Regions from separate parts of the Caminicella sporogenes DSM 14501 genome, predicted to be linked through region 2. Evidence: riboswitches for the same ligand, from Rfam matches in the RefSeq annotation. Region 2 holds a riboswitch; the other holds the start of a gene.
What was found. A riboswitch is a leader RNA that binds a small molecule or an ion and turns the genes downstream of it on or off. The one in region 2 is predicted to bind cobalamin.

Region 1 (4,219 bases), on a different contig from region 2:
AGTTAATATATACGGTCATAAGGAAAATAATCAGATAGTAAAATTAATTAGCAAGATTGATAAAGTTATCAAAAAAGATACAGAGATACTATTTGATGAAAATTTACCAGAAGATAAAATGATAGTTAAAAGTAAAGGTAGAAATGGCTATATAGTTTCCTCATATATGATTATATATGAAAATGGAAGAGAAATAAAAAGAAAATTGATTTCAAAAGATTATTATAAGCCGAGCAAAGAAGTGATTATAAAAGGTACTAAAAAGATAAAAAGTGATGATACAAGTATTGAAGAAAAAGATAAAATAGAAAATCAAATAATAAATTAGTAATAGAGGTGTATATATGAACAAACAATTATTAGACCATTTTTATGATAGAGAAATTGAATGTCCAATATGCAAAATGAAGTTTACTACTAAAAAGGTTAGAACTTCAGCAATTAGAGTTATTAAGAGAGATGAAGATTTTTGTCCTTATTATAAAAGTGAAAATCCTTTGTTTTATAACGTTTTTGTATGTCCAAATTGCGGATATGCAGCACTAGAAAGTACTTTTTCAAAAATAAATGAATTGGAAAAGGAAAAAATAGTAAAGTTTATAACTTCACGTTGGAAGCAGAGAAGTTATGGAAAAGAAAGAAATTTAGAAGAAGCTATACAGGTATATAAATTAGCATTGATATGTTATCAGGTGTCAAAATCTAAATATATAAATATTGGAAAAGTATGTTTGAGACTTGCTTGGTTTTATAGATATATGAATGATGAAAGAGAAAAGGAATTTTTAAAATTTACAATAGATGCATTTCAAAATGCTTATACAAAAGAAAGATTAGATAAAGAAGAATACAATGAAGTAGTGATTCTATATCTTTTAGGAGAACTTAACAGAAGAGTTGGTAATTATAAAGAGGCTATAAAGTGGTTTGATAAAGCATTAAGCAATCCAGATATAAAGAAAAAAAGACATATAGAAATTAGAGCTAGAGAGCAGTGGAGATTGGCAAGAGAAGAATATAATAATAAAAAAAATTTGCAAATAGAAAGGAGTAATGAAAATGATTTTAGTAAACACTGAAGAAGTTAAAGGAAGAGAAATAGTAGAGGTATTGGGATTGGTAAGAGGAAGTACGATTCAATCAAAACATTTGGGAAAAGATATATTAGCAGGTTTTAAAACTATAGTTGGAGGTGAAATAACACAATACACAGAAATGTTAGATGAAGCAAGACAAGTTGCTATAGACAGAATGGTAAAACAAGCTCAGGAAAAAGGGGCAAATGCAGTTGTGAATATTAGGTTTGCGACTTCAGCAATAATGCAGGGAGCAGCTGAGCTATTGGTTTACGGTACAGCAGTAAAAGTGAAATAATTTATATGTATTATCATACCAGTTGATTTTATTTAAATATTTTCAATTTCTTGTAAAAAATTGAGATAAAAATATTTTCGTAATTTTTAGACAAAACCCTAGGTTTTATTGACAATTTTTGCTGAAATTTTTATAATAAAGATTAAAGTGAAGTTTTAATTTAATATTTGTAAGTTTTAAGGTGCTTCTTTGTAAAAAAAGAAGTTAAAAGGGAAGTTCGGTGAGAGTCCGACGCAGCCCCCGCTACTGTAAGCGAATACGAAACCTTATTATGCCACTTAATTTTTTAAGGAAGGCAAGGGAGTAGGATGAAGCGCGAGCCAGGAAACCTGCCTTAAAACGTTAGCAACTACTTCGGAGGGAAGTGTATGATTTATTAAAGTATGTATAAAAATGCACTTATATTCCGTAGTGCATTTTTTTTGATTATGTAAAAAAGTCTTAATGGAAAAAGTTTTTAGACCTTTTCCATTATTTTTATAAACATAATATTTTTTATTAGAGATAATTTCAAATTTTCAGGAGGTATATATGAAAAAAGGTAAATTTTATGGGGTTGGAGTTGGACCGGGGGATTCAGAACTTATAACTGTTAAAGCAAAGAGGATATTAAATGAAGTAGACGTAGTAATATGTCCAGAAAAGAGAAAGTCAGCAGGAAGTTTTGCTTACGATATAGCTAAAGAGCATATAAAAAAAGATGTGAAGATAATATATTTAACTTTTCCTATGATATATGATGAAAATGAGCTTCAAAATAAATGGGAAGAAAATGCACTTATTATAGCAAAGCTTCTAAATGAAGGCAAATCAGTGGCATTTATTACTTTAGGTGACCCTACGGTTTATAGTACATATATGTATCTTTTACCTTATTTAAAAAAATATGATGTTGAAGTTGAAACTATACCCGGAATAACTTCTTTTTGTTCAGTAGCAGGTAGTTTGAACATACCCATAGTGGAATGGGAAGAAGGTTTTAGTGTAGTTCCATTGAGAAAAGGTGATGGGGACAAGTTAATAAGAGCTTTAGATAATTTTGAAAATGTTATAGTAATGAAACCGTCAAATGATTGTAAAATTCTTGCCAATGAGCTAATAAAAAGAGGACTTGAAAATAATTTTATTTTAATTTCTAAATGTGGTACAGAAGAAGAAAGAGTTATTACAGATATAGATATAGTAAAAAGTGAAAAAATCCCATATCTTTCTACAATGATAATCAAAAAAAATGGATTAAAGATGTATAAATAAGAGTAATGAAAACATATTTATACCTTACTTCCAACTTTGGAGGAGTTTATATGAATTCAAACAAAAAAATAATTTTGATAACCGGCGGAGCAAGAAGTGGAAAAAGTTCTTTTGCTGAAAAATACGTATCTGAAATAGGAAAGAAAATAGCTTATATAGCTACTGCTATACCTTTTGATGATGGCATGAAGAATAGAATAAAAAGACATAGAGAATCAAGACCAAGCGAATGGACTACTTTTGAAATGTATAGAGATATTTATAAACATATACAAAAAATTGCCAAAAAGCACGATACAGTACTATTAGATTGTATGACAATTATGATTACTAATCTGATGTTTGATAATTCAAATATAGATTGGGATAAAGTTGATTGGGAAGAAGTAGATGATATTGAAAATGATATAAAAGAGCAAATTGTTTTACTAATTGATGAAGTAAAAAAAGCAGAAATAAATATGGTTATTGTTACTAATGAGCTTGGCATGGGAATTGTTCCGGAAAGTAGATTGTCTAGAATTTTTAGAGATATAGCTGGAAGGATGAATCAGTTAATTGCAGGAAAAGCTGACGAAGTTTATTTTATAGTTTCAGGTATACCTGTAAAGATAAAGTAGAAAGGACATAAAGATGAAGCGTTTTATTTTAATGATTCAGTTTTTAACTCGTATACCTATAAGGTTTAATTTAAATGTTACAGAAGAAGATTTTTTAAATGGTATAATATATTTTCCGCTAGTTGGCTTAATTATTGGTACTTTCATTTTAGCAGGATATTATATTGGACTTAATTTAGGAGGAAGTTTTTTAGCAGCTGTATTTGCTGTAATAGTAGAAATAATCATTACGGGTGGACTGCATCTTGATGGACTTGCAGATACTTTTGATGGAATTTACAGCAATAGACCAAAAGATAGAGTATTGGAAATAATGAAAGACAGTAGACTTGGAACAAATGGAGCTTTAGCACTTTTTTGTGTACTAATTATGAAAATGGCATTAATAAATAAAATACCTATTCCATATATTTATCCTATTTTACTTTTAATGCCTGTGGCTTCAAGATTAAATATTGTAGTGGCATGTAAAATTGGAAAAACTGCAAAAGCAAATGGAATGGGCAATTTATTTATTGGAAAAATAACTAATATGCAGTTAATTATTGCATATGTGATTTCAATTGTTTTAGCATTATTGTTTCCAATTGCCATGTTGTGCATATTGATAGTCAATTTATTTGCTTTATGGTATGTAAGACATATTACATTGAAGATAGATGGAATAACAGGAGATATATTAGGTTCATTGATTGAACTTTCAGAGATAATATTTTTGTTAAGCTATATAATTTTCTTTATATTTATATGACTTAGGTGGTAGTGATGTTAGAAATAATATTTGTAAGACATGGAGAAACAGAAACTAATAAAAAAAAGTTGTTTAGCGGGTGGACTAATTCAAAATTGACTAAAAAGGGAATACAACAGGCTGAAATGGTCTGTGAAAAATTAAAAAATGAAAAGTTAAATATGATAATATGCAGTGATTTAGATAGATGTTTAAAGACAGCTCAAATAATAAATAAACA
Region 2 (4,219 bases):
ATAATAGAGGATTATTATAAAGCACTGTTTCATCTGGTATCTTGACAGTTTCTGTATAATCTCCGTTTGCATCTAATTCAACTTTATAAAATTTCTCTTTACTTATGTATATACTGTCCCAACTTGAAGAATCCTTGAGTTTTACATAATAAAGTAAATTGTCAGATTTATCAGCATCTATTGATATTTTTAAATCATCTCCAACATTTAATCCTTTATATTTATCAAAACTTACTATTTTATTTAATGGAAATGGTAGTACATACTCATCTGAATCAAATTTAACAACCAAAAGTGCCTTAATCCATCTTATGTCTTCAGGAATTGCAATATTTACACTGCCTCTGCCATCTCCATCTAATATAATATTTTCCATCTCTCTATACTCTCTGGTATTTGGATTTATAAGCCCCACTATACCTTTTTCATTTTTATGTTCAGTTATATGTAAATTAGCAGTAATACTGTCATTAGCAAATTTTTTACTTTCATTGTATATTAAAACCATATCTTTATCATAATTGACTATTTTACTATAATCTACTTCTATAGTTTTCTTCTTTCTATATATAGTTTGTAAACTGCTGTCTTTAAAATTAAAATCTAATGTTAACTTATTATCATTTACACAGTTAGAAACTATATTTTTAGGAATAGAAAAACTATAGTACCCCCTGCCTTCACTATTTAAATTAATTTTAAATGTATTTACATATTTAGAATCTATATCTCTTATTATATCGTCTTCATAATTATCCCAAAAACTAATTTCAACTTCTTTTGCCGATAAACCAGAAAAATATATTTCTCCATATACAGTCCCCTGTACTGTCTTATCTCCATATACAGAAATTTGTACAGTTTCATCTTCATATACTGTATCTTGTACTGTTTTATTCGACTTTTGACTGTCATCAAAAGCATGTACCGTCAAAGATAAATTAAAACCTATATTAGGTACTAATAGTGCTAAAACAAGAACTACAGAAATTATCTTCTTTAGTTTATTCATATAACATCTCCCCTTTAATTTAAAATTTCTCTATAAAATCTACCAAAATAATAAATTTAAATTCTACACTAATATTTTCTACTCTCGATAAATAAGATAATATTTTATTGGGCAAACATATATATGTTTGCCCAGTTATATAACAGTGGGATTTTTTTATATTTAATTAATATTAAATTTAACTTCTTGAGATTTAACTATTTTCAAACAATGATCAGGATCTTCATTTTCTTCATAATACTGCTCTTTTACATAAATATTTACAGTTTTTCCTCTATAATTACTTACATCATCAAAAATAGCTTGTCCATTTACAATATCTGCTTCAATTGACTCCCCATCATATTCCAGCACTACTTTTCCTTCATTTAAATCTACTGTCTCCATCTGCCATGTCCATACATCTTTAAATTTCTCGGCTTTAACATTTACTACAAGTTCTTCATCATCTTGAGTAATATCATTTGATTCTAATTTAGGAAAATATGTGTATGCTGGACAGCAGTAATACCAAGTTATTACATCTCCATCTGAAACTTTTGCTTTATTAGTATCTCCAGCTGAATAATTAGGCAATTCATTGTTCACTCTATACATCCATCCTGAATAATATTTTTCATTTGGCAAATATCTTTTTTCCATTTGAATATCTTTTTCAGATGAACCTTTTCCAATCCCCTGAACATATGTACTTGCACCAGAGCCTACATATTTTAGCAATAAACTTGAATCATTATCACAAATATCTTTCAAAACATCAAAATACGTCTTACTAGTATCAGTGTTTACTTCTTCATCAAATATTATCCCACCATGATCTGAAGTACTCATTATTCTATAAGTAACTGTTGCCGAATCTGCAAAAACAGATATAGAAAGAACAAATACCAATATAAAACTCAATATTCCTATTCTTAGAAATTTTTTCATTTTTAAATCCCCCTTTATAATTTAAATTATCCCACTGTTATAAATAAACATTTAAATTTTCCTATAATAACATTTTTATTATTCAAAAAAAGAACACTACCATAAACATATATTTATGTGGTAGTGCCTCCAGTTTTCTGGTCAGCTCTTCCTTTTATTTATAATTTTATTGACCTTTTTAACTCCTCAACTCTTATCGGCTGCTTATCTTGTACAATAATTTTTATTTCCCCATATCCTGTGTCCCGAATCATCTCAATTAGCTTTTTTTCCCTCTCATTTACATTGATAATCATACTTTCCTTTCTTATACGTTCCATACCCCTTCATCTCCATTTCGCAAATAAAGTTTTATAAATCATAAAAATCCTTGACCTTTTACAGGGAATCAAGGATTTTTTTCCATAACATAACAACTTTAAAATATTTTTTAAGTATATCCCTTATCCCTGGTTAGGTCTATACTTAACGGTTTTGGCAGGTCTCCTGGCTCATGGATCATCAAATCCTTTCACCTTCCCAGAAGTCATTTCCAGTGGTCTTACCGAAAGGTTCTCCCCATTCACAGTGGCCGGTCCGCTCGGGATTTTCACCCGATTCCCTTTTAACCTTTGGCTGTATAAGCCAAAGAACCAAAACCTTTATTATACATATAAATATATTTTATTTTTATTTTATTGTACAATATATACATATTTTTATCAATATATGCAGCATTACATTCTTCCTTCAATTTTCGACACTTTTCGTTATTTTCGCATATAATTTAAATCTAAACTTTTTATTTTTTCCTCTACATATAATTTTTTATTCATAGCAGATTTCCAAAATATGTATGATATAAAAATATAAAAAGCTAGAATTCTTTTTAATCCAAAAGAATTCTAACTTTTTATACTTTTATAACATTATTTTTTTAATAGGTTTCTAAACTTTGCAATGCACCATGCACATTGTGCTCTATTTACTGCTTTTTTAGAATTAAATCCTTTAAACAAAAGTCCTTTTTCCTTTGCAACTTGAATATATCCAAAAGCCCAACCTTTACCTTTTACCTTTTTCTTTCGTGCTTCATTTTCAAGTCCTGCTGCCTTTACTAATATAGTCATCAACTGTTCTCCTGTAATATAACTGTCAGGTGAAAAACTTTTTTCTGAAACTCCTTTTACAAAACCTCTACTTGCACAAACACCTATACTTCCATTTGCCCAATGATTTTCATCAATATCATTAAATTTATTAGAAGCCCTATATTTTTTCTTTTCCCTTTTTAATCCTAAAGCATTAACTAAAATTGATGTAAACTCAGCTCTTGTTACAGGTTTATTTGGTCTGAAAGTCCCATCTGGATAACCTGATAATACATAATCATATACTAAATCCATAGTTTCTTTAAAAGCAAACTGCCCCGGTTTATAATCGCTAAATAATTTTTTTTCAGCCTCAGGTCTATATTTTTCATGAAGCATATCAAATACACACTTATTATGATATGCACTTGCCATACCATACAATGCTTGTTCTGTTGACATTCCATTATCATATATTGGAAGCATATCTTCTTCATTTAAAACATGAGTAAAACTTCCATCTTTAAGCTGAAATCTCATCATAGCTGTTACAGGATTACCCCCACCTGGTTTTGTCCATTCTTTTCCCATAGGATCTTGTCCTAATAGTGTAAGTGCTAAAATAACCCATGAACAACTTTCTGGATTTTCTGTCCCCCAAGAATGAAATCCTCCATTATCAAGCTGTCTGTCATGTAAAAATTGAAGTGCTCTTGCTACTACAGGATTTGACTCATCTTCTCCTAATATTGCAAAAGCCATAAGAGCAGCTGCAGTCATATCTACATCTGATTCAACTAATTTATAATCTTCCGGGTCATCAAAATACTTTACATCCCAAGTAAATCCTCCATCAGAATGCTGTTGTTTTTCAAGCCATTCTAAACATTTATCTCTATTTGGAATAGGCTCCCCTGCACAGTGAAGTGAAATAACTCCAAAAATATGAGCATTTATCAAATCTTCTCCAATTGGTTTTCCCGTCTTGTTATCTGCAACTGAATCTGCAAAATGCCCATTTGGCAGCATAGTACTCTTTTCTATCTCAACTAAATTTAGCCCTCCAAAATCTCTCGGATCTTTTCCAGCCGCACATACACCTATAATAGTTCTCTGAAAATCTGTATTCTTTACTTTAGAAAGTCTAATACCTTTCCTTACTTCCATTTCTCTCCAATATGCAGCATTTTTACCATTTACAGTCCAC

Region 1: it holds a riboswitch for cobalamin, as region 2 does, so the genes downstream of both, cobI (precorrin-2 C(20)-methyltransferase) here and BUA90_RS05690 (DUF2292 domain-containing protein) in region 2, are expected to answer to the same signal.

What each region holds. Positions count from the first base shown of each region.
Region 1 is NZ_FRAJ01000005.1:28,901-33,119, reverse strand. Features, by position in the region: gene BUA90_RS03155 (VanW family protein) at 1-328, shown strand, start outside; gene BUA90_RS03150 (DUF2225 domain-containing protein) at 345-1,079, shown strand; gene BUA90_RS03145 (YbjQ family protein) at 1,060-1,374, shown strand; cobalamin riboswitch at 1,537-1,725, shown strand; gene cobI (precorrin-2 C(20)-methyltransferase) at 1,906-2,628, shown strand; gene cobU (bifunctional adenosylcobinamide kinase/adenosylcobinamide-phosphate guanylyltransferase) at 2,679-3,248, shown strand; gene cobS (adenosylcobinamide-GDP ribazoletransferase) at 3,262-3,999, shown strand; gene cobC (alpha-ribazole phosphatase) at 4,014-4,219, shown strand, end outside.
Region 2 is NZ_FRAJ01000008.1:50,308-54,526, forward strand. Features, by position in the region: gene BUA90_RS12260 (S-layer homology domain-containing protein) at 1-1,012, opposite strand, end outside; gene BUA90_RS05685 (DUF4430 domain-containing protein) at 1,175-1,942, opposite strand; gene BUA90_RS05690 (DUF2292 domain-containing protein) at 2,101-2,262, opposite strand; cobalamin riboswitch at 2,402-2,594, opposite strand; gene BUA90_RS05695 (S-layer homology domain-containing protein) at 2,851-4,219, opposite strand, start outside.